2 regions of the Viridibacillus sp. NPDC093762 genome follow, and region 2 is predicted to be linked to the other one. Evidence: riboswitches for the same ligand, from Rfam matches in the RefSeq annotation. Region 2 holds a riboswitch; the other holds the start of a gene.

Region 1 (7,713 bases), on a different contig from region 2:
GTACCTTACTACAAACTAAATCGATTGAACGCACAAGAAATTCTATTCGTAATCTTATGGATATAGCTCCTGCTGAAGCTTGGGTGAGTATTGGTTCAGAAATCATTAAAAAACCGGTGGAAGAGATAAAAGTCGGGGAAATCATCATTGTTAAGCCAGGTGATAAAATTCCATTAGATGGTGAAATCACTCAAGGAGAATCAAGTGTAAATCAGGCTCCAATTACAGGTGAGTCCATTCCTATAGATAAGAATATTGGTGATTTTGTATACGCAGGGACTATAAATGAACATGGTTCCCTCGAAATTAGGGTCACTAAGTTAGTTGAAGATACAACTATATCGAAAATAATTCATCTAGTCGAAGAAGCACAAGAACAAAAAGCACCAACGGAAGCTTTTGTAGATAAATTTGCAAGTATTTATACACCAATTGTGTTTATTTTAGCATTAATAATAATGATTTTGCCTCCTCTACTTGGTTCAGGTGCTTGGGGAGAATGGTTTTATAAAGGGCTCGAATTACTCGTTATAGCTTGTCCTTGTGCTCTAGTTATTTCTACACCAGTTGCAATCGTAACAGCTATTGGAAACGCAGCGAAGAACGGTGTCTTAATCAAAGGTGGAACTTTCTTAGAAAAATCAGGGGCTATCACTGCCATTGCGTTTGATAAAACTGGAACTTTGACTGAAGGGAAACCGAAAGTATCGTACATTAATGCGTTAAATGTGTCAGAAGAAGAGTTGCTTTCAATAGCCTTAACACTTGAAGAATACTCAACTCATCCAATCGCTAAAGCAATTGTGGGGTATGTGAATGATAAAAGAATCCAGCCCAAAAATGGAGAGTTATTTAAGAATATCGTAGGCAAGGGTGTTCAATCAACGATTGGTGGAGATGTTTTTTACTCCGGTAATTTAAAGCTATTTGAAGAACTGGACGTATCTTTAGATAATGTAAAAAAACATGTTCAAGAAATACAAAATCAAGGGAAAACGGTAGTTATAATTGGTACTCATGAGCAAGTCATGGGATTGATTGCAGTTTCTGATACAATACGTGAAACTTCAGCTACAGCTTTAACAGCTTTAAAACAAAGTGGAGTTAAGCAAACCGTAATGTTAACTGGGGATAATGAAGGAACTGCAAAAATGATTGCATCAGAAGCTAATGTTGATCGTTATTTCGCAGAATTATTGCCTGAGGATAAAGTGATGGCTATCAAGAAATTACAAAGTGAAGGACATAAGGTTGCCATGGTAGGAGACGGTATTAATGACGCTCCAGCCCTTGCGACAGCAGATTTAGGTATTGCAATGGGAGGAGCCGGAACAGATACGGCTATGGAGACAGCTGATATCGTCTTAATGGCGGATAATCTTGATAAACTTCCTCATACAGTGAAGTTAAGTAGAAAAGCTTTGACTATTATTAAACAAAATATTTGGTTTTCTATAATTATCAAAGTCATTGCACTTGCCTTAATTTTCCCGGGTTATCTTACACTTTGGATGGCGGTATTAAGCGATACGGGTGCAGCATTAATTGTTATTTTAAATGCCTTACGATTGTTAAAGTTTAAATAATATTCATCTACTATAGAAGGGTAATCGTCGACACTTTTTCTTTTGGTGAATTTTTATAAAAAGGAGGTTTACTTACTGTTAATGTAAATCAACAGCTAAGTAAACCTCCTTTATTTCCATCAAGTAGTCAGTTTGTAGTTTAAATAAGGGTCTCTTGTCTCGCCATTATATTTTGAGCCTGAAGTAATTTATTCTTCAATAGTTGCATCAATAATATCAAAGAACTTTATACATAAAAGTCCATCATGAGAGGATTCAATAGAAATTTTTTTTAAAATAGTCAATTTTATCAATAATACCTTGAATGATCTTAAGAGAATTATTTGAATAGTATTGGACTTCAAGTTTCAATTTATTATTTAAAGCGTTTTGAATTATGAAATTTATCTCTTCAAACTTTTGCTCATCAATTATAGGTTTTGGGACATCATTATTTGCTTGCCATTCTGTGTTATTCATAAATGGTGATTTTTAGGTTCATTCAAATGTCCTCAGTAGTTGTTGGTATTGGCTTGGCAGTTTGGACAGCTATATTGGTGGCAGATTACGTTATTCTTCACAAAAAGCAAGGTTAATCATATCAGGTGATAAAAAGATTGCTGTGAATAAAGGGAATGTAATTATATGGTTTGTAAGTGTAATTGTTGGACTTCTGTTTACTTCAAATCCATTATTCACTGCACCATTTGCAAAGGGGATTTTCAAAGGTAACAGCCTGGGATGGGAGTAATACTAACATTTGTGGTTGGTTTAGTCTTAAGTAGTATTGTTTATGTCTATTTTCAAAGTGGATACTAAAAATGAAAAACCCACTTTAGAACAAGTGGAAGCTAAGTAGTAGAATGTTAAACAAAGCCATGAGCAAAAAGTTCTCGTGGCTTTGTTTATTTCTATATTAAATGTAAATAGTAATAAGACTACTAATAATATATGACTAAATATTGATTTGATATAAACCTCGCTAGTCTATATATAAAAATCAAAATCCAGCATCTAAGAGAAAATAAAAACCATACTAGTAAAAATCTAGTACGGTTTTAGAATAAACATGTTACTTTACAGTTATGTTGGTCTTAAATTGTTGAAATAATTGCTCCCTATTTCGAGGAAAGGGGGCATCAATTGCTAACATGCCGTTTTGTTGTAATTGCTCTGCCGTTTCAAATACCCAGGGCTTCTCAAGATGAGCTTTTGAAAGTAAATTAGGCTGTTTAAAAACGGAGATGGGATCACCATGATATAGAATTTGTCCATCACTCATGACGATGATCTCATCAGCCCATTCATATGCAAAATGCACATCATGTGTCGATAAAATAATGGTTTTATGCGGTTTATGAATCGTATTTAAAAGTGACATGATTTGCTTAGAATAATATGCATCGAGACCTGCAGATGGCTCATCTAAAATAAAGACATCGGGATTCATTGCTAAAACTCCAGCAATAGCGACACGTTTTTTCTGCCCTAAACTCAAAAAGTGAATCGGTTTTTGTTGTAGGGGTATAACTTCAGTTTCTTGCATCGCCCAGTCAACTTGTTCAACGACTTTTTCTTTAGACCAGCCAAGATTAATAGGTCCAAACGAAATATCTTGTTTTACAGTGCCAGAAAATAATTGAGAATCCGGATCTTGAAAGACTATGCCAACTTGCTCTCGTAACTGTGATAAAGATTTTCGTCCATATTTCATCCTTTGACCTTTAAAATGTATCTCACCTGAAGTGGGTTGCAATATCCCATTTAAATGCTGAAATAATGTAGATTTACCAGCACCGTTATTACCGAGTAATGCAATTTTCTTACCCTTTTTTATAGAAAGAGAAAGTTCGTTTAATGCAATCGTGCCATCTTGATAGCTATGTGTAAGGTGTTGAATGTCAAAAAATAGCTCATCCATTTAGACTTCCTCCGAACCGAATATGAACAGATACAATACTAATTGAAATGAGTCCAATTACTACCCAATTTCTTTTAGAAAATGAATATTCATTCTCTAATAATTTTATATCTTCCGTATAGCACCGAGAATTCATCGCAATAATTAATTCTTTAGAACGCTGAAACACATGGACAAATAAGGAGGAAACAAGTAACCCTAACGAATTAATACTTTGTTTTACAGTTAAATAACCAAGACGAGAATTTTGTGCTTGATGAATTTTAAGTGATGTTTCCAAAAAAACAAAAATGAAGCGATATGTGATCTCGGTTAATTCGATTAATAATGCTGGTACTTTCAGCTTACTTAAGACATGTAAAATATCATGTACAGGTGTAGTCAATGTTAAGAAGTATAAGCAACTAATACTACTTAGCACTGTAAAAAATAATTGAATTGCCGTCTCAACACTATTTTCCGTAATAAAAATATGTAATCCTAGAAATTTAGTTGTCCAAAGTGATGAGGTAATTAAGGAATAGTTACTTGAAAATGAAATCAAAATGGTCAGCATACTCGATAATAGGAAAAAACTAGGTACTAATAATAACTTGAAATAATATTTAAAAGGAATTTTTGCACCTAAAATTGTAAAAGCACTCATCACAATAAGTGTGATGAGTGATACAAGTGTGTCTCTCACAGTTAACGAAAATAACATCAGAAAAAAGGTAAATACCATTTTTTCTATTGGATGAATATGCTGCCAACGATTCATATAAGCATATTTATCAATAAGAAGCATCTTATATTTGCCCCTCTTTATTTTTAACAGTATCTTTTCGTTTGTATTTACCTCTTGTTAAACCAACAAAGTAACCGATAAAGCCAGCACCAATCGCTGCTTGAAGACAGAATAATAGACTTTCGATTTCACCACTTGGTGGTTCCCAAATACTTGAGAACCAAGGCTCATAAGAAGCATTTATTTCACCAATGGCAGCTTCAGCTTCACCATCAGCCCCTCCGAATTCAGCTCCTTTTTGAATGAAAAGAGGGAAGATTGCAAGAATGACAACGATTGAGATTAGTATTAGATTTTTTTTCAACGTTGTTCAGCCCCTTTCGAGAGAACGCGCAGCGCTTTTAGCTCAGCTACGTTGTATTTTTTTAAGAAATTCATAATGACCACAGTTAAAATACCTTCAGAAATAGCTAAAGGAATTTGCGTTAATGCGAAAATACTACTGAATTTAGTGAAAGAAGCAAAGAATCCACCGACTTCAGAAGGGAAAGCAAGTGCTAATTGAATAGAAGTGACTAGATAAGTGCCAAGATCACCTAAAGTTGCAGCCAAAAATACAGCAAATGCAAAAGGTAAGCCTGCTTTAGAAGTCCCTTTGTATACACCGTAAGCAATTAGAGGACCAACGACTGCCATTGAAAAAGCATTTGCACCAAGTGTAGTTAAGCCACCGTGAGCTAAAAGCAATGATTGGAATAAAAGAACAATAAAACCTACAATACTCATTGCAAATGGTCCAAATAATACAGTTCCTAAACCTACACCAGTAGGGTGAGAACAACTACCTGTAACAGAAGGGATTTTAAGTGCAGATAAAACAAAAGCAAAAGCCCCAGATAAGCCAAGCATCATTTTAGTATCTGGATTTTCCTTAATTGTTTTACTTATTGATCGGAAACCAATAATCAAAAACGGAATTGTTACTGCCCACCAAAAGATAGCCCATTCAACAGGTAAGAACCCCTCCATAATGTGCATGGCAAATGCTTGTTTTGGAACAATCATGACAAATGCTAAAAAGTAGATTATTTTCCAGATAAATATTAATTTTAACTTATTCATATTATTCTCCCTTTTGTTTATGTATTTTTATTGGATATACAGTGATATACAAATAACACCTCCTATGAAATACCTCTCTAGATAGGGCGTACAGCAATTTTTTTAAATAAAAAAGCACCTCTTTCATAGAAAGAAGTGCGTGAAGGAAAAGTCATCAAAAAATAAGACTTACTCACTTTCACACCCATCCTCGTAGGTTGAAACAGTTCCTCACTTTATGGCAGGTCTCCTGGCTTAGATTCATCATTTTGCTACAGCCTTCCCGTCATTTGACAGTGACATCTTGTAGCAAAACTCCTCAATACAGTGGCGGGACCGCGCCGGATTAACACCGACTTCCCTTTTCAGTTAAACGCTAATTTAACACCATAAAGTTTATTGAATTGTTTGATTTCAGAATATAGTGTATCATGGGAAATTTCTTTCTACTAGATTTTTTTTATGTGATTTTCAAAAATATTGAAAATGAGTAGTAAAGTAGATATAACTGTTTTGAACGACTTTATATAGGTGAAAATGCAAACTTTAAATTATGACAAGATAATATTCATAAAAAAACTATTTGAATCTAGTAAAATTTAGTATATGATAGTTACAGATTTAGAATTTACTGAATAATACAATTGAATATCAAATTTAAAAGTGCCGACATGTTTGGACTATTGAGCATGTTGGATAATAGGGAAATCGGTTAGAATCCGATGCAGCCCCCGCTACTGTACCGCTGATGAAATGATAATACTCACTGGTGAAATACTGGGAAGAGATCAAAGTAAAGTGACGCGTAAGCCAGGAAACCTGCTTTTATAATTATGAACGATACTTTTCGGAGGGAAAGGTGAAGGCTACAGTGGACGACGCTTATTTTTTGTGTTGTCTGAATAATCTAGTTTTTAAACCTTAATTCTTTGAATTAAGGTTTTTTTATTTGCCAAAATAGATAACTAGTTGCCAATTCACCCTATTTCCATAGATTTTTCTTGAAAAATGATGAACATCGTATGGGAGGAACACTATGACAACTTGGAATTTAGAAAGTATGAAAAGCCATTTGCTTATTTGCAATGGCAGTAGTTGTTTGAAGAAAGGCGCGGAAGAGGTAACGCTGGCAGTCAGAGATGAGATTGCTATGCTTGAGATTGACGAACAAATACATACTACTCGAACTCGCTGTAATGGGCGTTGCAAAGATGCCTGTGTCGTAATTGCATATCCACAAGGTACTTGGTATAAAGCTGAATCTCCTGAAATTGGTCGTCAAATTGTACGTGATTGTATGGATCAGCAAGTTGCACCTCATGTTGTATACCAAACAATTAATGGCAACATGACGCAAAACCCGACATCAGGAGCGATTAAAGGTATTTCGAAAAACAAATAGTTAGATGTAACGAAAAGGAGATGTTTGAATGTCGCAACTTGGAAAACTTTATGTAGTCGGTTTTGGTCCAGGTGATTTTAAACATATTACAACTAGAGCAGTTGAAGCATTGCAAGAAAGTGATTTCATTATCGGTTATAAAACGTACGTTGAACTCATTCAAGATTTAATTGATAGTAATACAGCAGTCATCAGTACAGGTATGACTGAAGAAGTTTCTCGGGCTCAAGAAGCTGTAAGACAAGCTGAAAATGGTAAAAAAGTGGCAGTTATTTCAAGTGGAGATTCCGGTGTCTACGGAATGGCCGGACTAGTTTATGAAGTGTTAATCGAAAAGGGATGGACAGAAGAAACTGGTGTTGAAATTGAAGTTATTCCTGGTATTTCGGCTATTAACTCTTGTGCTTCTTTACTTGGCGCACCAGTCATGCATGATTCATGTACGATCAGCTTAAGTGACCATCTAACTCCATGGGATTTAATAGCAAAACGTGTGGAAGCTGCGGCAATGGCGGATTTTGTAATAGCTCTTTACAATCCACGTAGTGGCCGTCGTACACGCCAAATTGTCGAAACACAACGTATTTTACTACAGTATCGTTCACCTGAAACACCAGTAGGGTTAGTAAAAAGCGCCTATCGTGATAGACAAAATATCATCATTACTAATTTAAAAGATATGTTGAATCATGATATTGGCATGTTAACGACAGTTGTCATCGGCAATTCATCGACATTTTTGTATGACAATAAGATGATTACACCTCGTGGTTACCAAAGAAAGTACACATTGAATGCCGAAAAACAACCACTTAAACCACATCAACGCTTGAAAGAAGAGGCTGAGCCATGGGCAATGGACCAAGAAACCGGTATTCAGCGTAGTCAAAATATTGAAAGTACACCTGCTTTAGAAAGAGCCCAGCTACAGTCAGTTATAAAAACAGAACCAAAACCTGAAATTAGCTCTTTTGAAATGGCATTAGATGCATTAACT
Region 2 (7,713 bases):
GTCAGCATGGGCATGGCAACAAACAGCAAAGGCGAAATAAATTCTTTCCACGAGATCTTCAAAAATGCTGATATCGCTTTATATAATGCAAAAGAAAATGGACGAAATCAGATTAGGCAGTACGAGTGATCTATTATTAAAGGAACCACTACTTTATACCACTTTTCAAAGTAAGGTATACTTAAACTTCTAATTCAGTAATGAATAAGTAGTTTATTTTTTTATAGAATGTATTATCTTTTTTAAAGGAGTAAAAAGAATTATGGCAGAACTACGAAAAGATGTTTATAATAAAGCGTTTTTTGAACAATTTTGTAAGAAGGTAACAAGCGTCTATCCAGCATTTAACGAACAGCAGTTCATGACTCTATTATTTGATGAAGAATGGGAACAACGTGAGTTAAAACAACGAACTCGACATATTACTTATACACTAAGAGCTACCTTACCTACTTCTTATCCGGATGCCATCGTTGTATTAAGTAAACTTGTTCCTGATTGCAAAGGTTTTGAGTACTTATTTTTCCCTGATTTTATAGAGGCTTATGGTTTATCAGATTGGGAGACTTCTATTGAAGCTTTAAAACTCTTTACACTTACGTCCAGCTCCGAATTTGCTGTACGCCCATTTATTGAAAAAGATCCGAAGAAAATGATGTCCATTATAGAAGAATGGGCAAGAGATGAAAATGAGCATGTGCGTAGATTGGCGAGTGAAGGGTGTCGACCGCGCCTTCCATGGGGTACTGCTTTGACGGTGTTTAAAAAAGACCCTACACCAATTATTCCTATTTTAGAGTTATTAAAGGCAGATGAAAGTGAATATGTCCGTAAAAGTGTGGCAAATAATTTAAATGATATAACAAAGGATCATCCTGAACTAGTGAAGTCTTTAGGTAAGAATTGGATGGGTCATAACCCTAAAACAGATTGGATTATCAAACATGCTTGTAGAACCCTGCTTAGACAAGCAGATCCGACTACACTTGCATTATTCGGCTTCCATAACAATCCTATTGTTGAATTAGAAGAATTGAAACTTTCAACAGATCAACTAGCTATTGGTGAATCGTTCACATTTAAGTTCACTTTTAAAAACCCCACTACAGATGCAGCAAAACTTCGGATCGAGTATGGCATTGATTTTATGAAAGCAAATGGTATAACACGTAGAAAGCTCTTTAAGATAACAGAAAATACGTATCTACCTGGAGAATATACTTATGCTAGAAGTCATTCTTTTAAACAGTTGTCTACTAGAAAACACTATCCAGGAGAACATCGAATAGCCATTGTTATTAATGGGGTAGAAATGGCTGGAATCAAGTTTGTATTGACGGAAGAAAAAAAGTAGAATAAATACAAATTACTCCAAATGTTTTATGTTTTTTCCAATACTTCATATACTCATACTTGATGATTTATACGCCCAGTCAACTATACTTTAGGCTCTTAATACTTCTTTCTAATAAATCAAAAACAGACTCTCGCGCCTGAGAATCTGTTTTTGCAGCTTTATATATTTAAAAAAGCCTTTAATTCATCCATTTGTTTTGCGGCTATCTTATAGCCCATATCATAATTTGCTCGCATTTGGGTTAAATCTTTTTCAAAGCTATTTAACGGTTCATCTGGCCTAAAAATAAAGGCTCTTCCCTCTTTTTCCAAGCGTTCGCAATAATCGAGCGAGGTATTGTAATGCTCCACACGTTGTTCCATGCTTTTCACTAAATTGGGATATCGTCTACGAAGGAGCTTCATAACTAATTTACTTTGGCGATCTATTACTTTTCGATAGCCTTTTGGTCGGGTTAACACTAGTACATGCTTTTCAAAACCTTCGTCTACTAAATACTGAATAGGAATTGGATCTGCTAATCCCCCATCATAGTATGGAGTACCATTTATCTTAATCTCTGGGAACAATACTGGAATTGCACACGTAGCGCGCAATAACGTACATTCCTTATCCATATCAAGTGCGTCCATATACTCTATTGCCCCTGTATACGCATTTGTAACACCAAATTTTACTGTTCCCTCGAATTGTTGGAATCTATCCCAGTCAAATTTATCTAGCTCATTTGGAATTATATTGTAAGCAAAGTCTAATCCAAATAAACTTCTTTCTCGCCAAAAATTCCGAATGCCTATATAGCGTTTGTCATGACGATAATTAACAAGAACGCGAAGTGAACGCTCTTTTTGCTCCGACACATATGAACAGGCATTAATAGCCCCTGCTGAAATACCGACAACATGTGGCATCATTATCTCTTCATCTAAAAAAGCATCGAGTACGCCTGACGTAAATAATGTACGGAATGTCCCGCCTTCAAGCACTAAACTTGTATCCTTCACATTGACCTGCATTGAATCACTCTTTCACTATATTTCTATTATTATTTTATCATATCACTTACACTTAGAATTAAGCGTAAACAGTATATTACACTTGTATTCAACCTCTGATTTATGTAATTGCCTAATATAATATATTACAATACAGCATATTTATGTTCCCAGAAGGAGAAGCATATAAATAGCTGCGTAAACAGGTAGTGCAATTGAAGTAATAAGATACATTGTCATCTCGCCTTTAGAAAGTTTTCTTTTCCACTTAGTTAATTTAAGCTGCTTACAATAAATAGCGCTCGAAATGAATAGTAATAAAAAAGCTAAATCTTTTATGTTTTCTAAAATAGTAATTAAATAATCAACTCCTTGAAGGTTTTGCACTACGTGAATTATCTGTAAATATCTCCAAAACCCTTCCAATTTAGGTGATTTAAGTTTTGTTTATCATTTGATCAAAACAATAATCAAATTAGACAGATCCAAATAAAAAGAAAAAGAGTAGCCCTCAAAGGCCGGTTTTTACCGACTTTTTGGACTGCCCTTTTTCATATGACCATTACTTCACTTTCACGCTAAGTTTGCTACTTTTATTTCCTGCTGGATCCTTCGCGTAAATTGATAGCTTAGAATTTGCTTTTTGTTTTTTGATTTTCACACTAAAATTACCTTTGCTGGATGCTTTAGCTGAGCCAATTTTTTTGTGTTTACTATTGTATATTGTAATTGTTGCTTTTGCTTCAGTTTTACCTTTTACTTTTGTAGTTTTCGAAGTGATTTTAGATACTGTTGGTTTTTTCGGTGCAATTTTATCTTTTACAATAATTGTTTTTGATACGCCTTTATTACCTACTGTATCTTTCGTTTTTACAACTAATTTTACGTTCTCTTTTTGTTTTGTAATCTTCAGCTTATAGTTACCTTTGCTACTCGCTTTTGTTGATGTAAGTAGTTTTGAGCCTTTATAAATAGAAACTGTTGCTTTAGCTTCTGTAGTTCCTTTTACAGTAGTTGTTTTGTTTGAAATTGTTCCTATTGTAAGTTTTGTTGGGCCGATTTTATCTAATACAGTAATTGTTTTTGTTACACCAGCATTGCCGGTTACATCTGTCGTCTTTACTACTAATTTCACATTCGCTTTTTGTGCAGGAATCTTTAACGTGTAAGTTCCTTTACTACTAGCTTTTGTTGATGTTAGAAGTTTAGTTCCATTGTATATTGAGACTGTTGCATTTGCTTCTGTTGTTCCTGTTACAGAAGTAGTTTTGTTTGAAATTGTACCCACTGTAAGTTCTGTTGGGCCTTCAGTATCTGGATTTTCCACTGGTGGATTAGTATTTGGTATTTCCCCATCTGCTAATCTTGCAAATGTTGATTTTCCATTCAATGCGTCTGCTAACGCAATGATTACTTGTTCAGTCGCCATTAAGTTAGTTTTAGTATCTTTGATCATCCATTTAAATGATCCGTCTTCTAATTGGTAATCATCAATCATTTTTTCAAGAATGTTAACTTTTTTACCGTCTTTTTCATAGCTCCATTTGTCCGTTGTTAAATCCTCTCCAGCTGAAGCTAGTCCCATAATAATACTTGCCATTGAGTTCGTATTATTAACAAAACCATCTTTTTGATATTTTGCATGAATACCGTCTACTGCTTTTTTAATAGATTCGTTAATTATTTCATTGGACTTATCAGCATTATTTAATAGCGTTAATGCCGTTAAATTCCAGCCTGTTACATCTAAGTCATCAGATGAACCAAATCCAGAGAATAATCCTGAATTATTTTGTTTCTTTAAAATTACTTCTAAATGTTTGGCTTTATCATAGTCTGCATTTGCTAATCCTAGCGCAATTGATGCCCAAGATTCACCATATGGTGTAAAAAAGCTACCATCAGCTTTTTGTTTATTTTGTAAATCTTCAACAATATTGCGTTGTCCAAGGCTGGTAGGATCTAACCCAAGAATATAAGCACCTATAATAGTACCTGCGTCTTCATTTGAAGTGCTTGAAGCAGCCGTTTTAGGTTTTACCCAATAAGATTGTTCACTTGTAACTTCTGAGCCCTCTGCCCACTTGTAGTTTTTAATATCCATACCTAGTGCATACATTGCTGATAATGACCAGTAGCCACTGTGGGAACTAATTACCCTAGAACTAATAGTTTGGTTGTTAGTAATATAATATTGTTTTGCCTTTTCTAGTGAGTTCACTAGTTTTTCTTTGATTACTTGTGGTGATGTTGTTTGAGATGCATTGTTTACTACCGTATTATTTTCAGCTTGAGCTGTAAACGGCGATAGTAGTGATAGTAGCATAACAAAAGCAAACATCATGCTAATTGAACGTTTTAACATTTGAATTCCTCCGATTTTATTTAGGTTTGTTGGATTCGGAATTCGGCTTTTTCATGCTAATAGATTAAATAACTTTCACTTATGTTTTAAATGAAGGAATTTAAAAGTTCTTAACAATGAAAAAAGCTATTTCCCCATAGAGAAATAGCATAAATACAAAGAAATATAGGACAACAGTTTTGTCTAATATAGATTGTTTTGCCGTAATCTCACTTTATTCCGAAGAGTAGATATACGCTCTGAATTAGATAGGTCTCCTGGCTTAGCATCAATTTACTCAAAGGACCTTCCCGTATAAAACAGTGGTATTTCCTTATTTCATCAGCATTTACAGTTGCGGATACAGCCTCGGCATTTCACCGAATTCCCTTTTATGTATGTACTACACCTAATTCTGGCATTCAATATTCACTTGTTATAAACTTATCATAATATTGAAAATTAATCTATTGGATAATGATTTATTTTTGATATTTTATCCATTTCATATCAAATTCTTATATTAATCAAAGAAGAATTGTATTTATCTCAATTCCAAAATTGTATTTATCAATGAATTTATCAATATTTGAACCGCATGAATCCTAAAAACATGTTAAAATTGAATATAATACTATTTTAATAGCGGAAATGAATAAAGGAGGCAAAAGGTGGCTAATTTTGGAGATATACTTATACTTTTTATTGTTATTGCTTTAATTATATTAGGTACGATTTCTTTTATGCTATTTATTAGAAGAATCATTATTAATACCACACCAAAGAATGAATCTACTGAACTAAATGAAAAATTAGATAGGATTATCACGTTATTGGAAAAACAATCCAAATAATTGTTATTCATTATAAAAAAACTAGCTGTCGAATCTTATATAAAATTCAACAACTAGTTTTTAAATTCTTTTAATTCTGCTTTGATAATAATGGACGATTATTTTGCCAAATAACTTCTACTGGAATATCGAAAAATGAAGAAAGTGTTGCACTTCCCAATGCTCTCCTTTTTCTACTTGCCAATTAATATTTTCTAGAATCCATTGCCCTTCTCTTTTCAAACTTACCTCTTTCATATGTAATACCATATAGAAAACCCCTATATATATATCCACTCTATTATAACTGAATATTCAAAACGATGGGATGTAAAAGAGAATAAGGTTAAGAAGTTATCAAAATAGTAAACTCCCTCATGTTCTTGGACAATAGGGGGTTTTCTACCTATTTGGCAAAAATTTGTGTTCCATATGTTGGATATTGAGCACCTTTACCCGAGACAACTATACCTATTCCAACTTTTTGATAATTGGGTGATAGAATATTTGCTTTATGGCCAGGGGAATTCATCCATCCTTTCATGAAACTCGTTGCTGTTGGATAACCTGCTGCAATATTCTCTCCTGATGCATATGTGTTATAATCAGATCCTTTTAGGAGGTTAGACCAGCTTCCATAAGTTGGGCTTGTATGGCTGAAATAGCGATTTTTCTCCATATCTAATGATCGAATTATCGCAAGCTTTGTTAGTTTTGGATCTTGCTTTAAAGGCTTCAAATTCTTTTTTGCACGTTCTTTATTTAAAATAGTAACTATTTGGTCTTGCATTTTTTTATTTCCTAAATCACTGTAACTATCGACAAATTCCCCAGATTTAATCCAGTATGTCTTGCTACCTTTTTTAACTTTAATCCAACCATTTGTATTGGCAGCACTCACTTTATATATTCCAGCTGGAAGTTTCGTTGCTGATTTAGATCCTTTTTCTTTTTTATAAGTCGTTGTTTTTTTTGAAAGATAGACATAATCACCAGTAAAACCGTCTTTTATCCACTTTTTATCTTTTGTTTGCATCCATTTATCTTTAGTTGTTTTTATAATCGTTACTTTCTTTTTTGCAGCTACTGTAGATTTTCTTCCATATCCACCTTGCTTAGTAAACAACCTACTCTTTTCAGTAAGCGTTACTTGTTTTGTTTTTGAAGCACTTGCTTTAGCATATTGAGGGCTTGCTAAACCTCCTAAAAAGATCATAGCCATGAAAATGACGCTTAGTTTTTTCAGCATGTTATTCACCTTAATTCCTCCGAATCAAATTTTTAATACGATATTTTCAATGTAATTAACACTCTCAATAGTCTTTTAGGAGAGTTCGACATTAAATATAGCTGTTTTATTAATATCAATAAAAAAAGAATCGTATAGACCACAATTTGTATTCACTATATCATATTATCAAATTTTTATGGTCTTGATGGCCAAATATAGTTTTATGTTATTATCACTTCAAATTTATATAGGCATTTAGAACCACTCTTAGAAGACTATTTATTTATCTCCTATCTGTTGTATACTAGTTTCATATAGCAAGAGAGTGAGAGAATGTATGATTTCATTTATTTTAACTACAAAACGCCTTTTAAAGGCTTTAATCCGTGCTTTTAAACAACCGTTATTTATTTCATTGTCTACTACATTATTTTTTATCCTTTTGTCAGGCACGATGTTTTATACAAAGGTAGAAGGATGGTCTATAATTGATGCCATATACTTTTGTGTTGTTAGTCTGATTCCGAGTGGTGTAGATACTTCACTCACGCCAACTACAAATCTGGGTAAAGTGTTTGCGATGTTTTATTTAGCGGTTGGAGTAGGAGTTATGTTTTTAACATTGCTGACTATTGGTAAGACAATGATTAATTATACAGATGATTCGACTACGGATATTAAAAAAAGCAAAAAATTATTATAAGTTTAAAGGTTGTCTTAAAAGACGACCTTTTATTTTTTTAATAGTTCACTACTCAATCAGTTTCAACATTATTCGAAGTTTTATAGTTACACGAATTGAATTTGAGCTATTTTTGAAGTAGTTTCTTTTCTCCCTTCAAATTTCGTCGATACAAAGTAGGTTTATCTAAATTTTCCCCTTTCGAATAATCAAAATATTTACTCTATATGTAATATAAGATATGATAAACATAGTTATTTTTATCTATAAA

The links. A riboswitch is a leader RNA that binds a small molecule or an ion and turns the genes downstream of it on or off. The one in region 2 is predicted to bind cobalamin.
Region 1: it holds a riboswitch for cobalamin, as region 2 does, so the genes downstream of both, ACQKM9_RS04140 (energy-coupling factor ABC transporter permease) here and ACQKM9_RS13025 (Ig-like domain-containing protein) in region 2, are expected to answer to the same signal.

What each region holds. Positions count from the first base shown of each region.
Region 1 is NZ_JBNNUK010000002.1:58,746-66,458, forward strand. Features, by position in the region: gene ACQKM9_RS04110 (heavy metal translocating P-type ATPase) at 1-1,586, shown strand, start outside; gene ACQKM9_RS04115 (YolD-like family protein) at 1,842-2,045, opposite strand; gene ACQKM9_RS04120 (hypothetical protein) at 2,107-2,316, shown strand; gene ACQKM9_RS04125 (energy-coupling factor ABC transporter ATP-binding protein) at 2,638-3,486, opposite strand; gene cbiQ (cobalt ECF transporter T component CbiQ) at 3,479-4,273, opposite strand; gene ACQKM9_RS04135 (energy-coupling factor ABC transporter substrate-binding protein) at 4,275-4,577, opposite strand; gene ACQKM9_RS04140 (energy-coupling factor ABC transporter permease) at 4,574-5,335, opposite strand; cobalamin riboswitch at 5,538-5,721, opposite strand; cobalamin riboswitch at 5,959-6,155, shown strand; gene ACQKM9_RS04145 ((2Fe-2S) ferredoxin domain-containing protein) at 6,351-6,716, shown strand; gene cobJ (precorrin-3B C(17)-methyltransferase) at 6,745-7,713, shown strand, end outside.
Region 2 is NZ_JBNNUK010000009.1:135,669-143,381, reverse strand. Features, by position in the region: gene ACQKM9_RS13045 (GGDEF domain-containing protein) at 1-129, shown strand, start outside; gene ACQKM9_RS13040 (DNA alkylation repair protein) at 263-1,354, shown strand; gene ACQKM9_RS13035 (patatin-like phospholipase family protein) at 1,516-2,373, opposite strand; gene ACQKM9_RS13030 (hypothetical protein) at 2,515-2,739, opposite strand; gene ACQKM9_RS13025 (Ig-like domain-containing protein) at 2,915-4,717, opposite strand; cobalamin riboswitch at 4,948-5,124, opposite strand; gene ACQKM9_RS13020 (DUF4083 family protein) at 5,368-5,550, shown strand; gene ACQKM9_RS13015 (hypothetical protein) at 5,668-5,799, opposite strand; gene ACQKM9_RS13010 (CAP domain-containing protein) at 5,936-6,778, opposite strand; gene ACQKM9_RS13005 (ion channel) at 7,098-7,463, shown strand.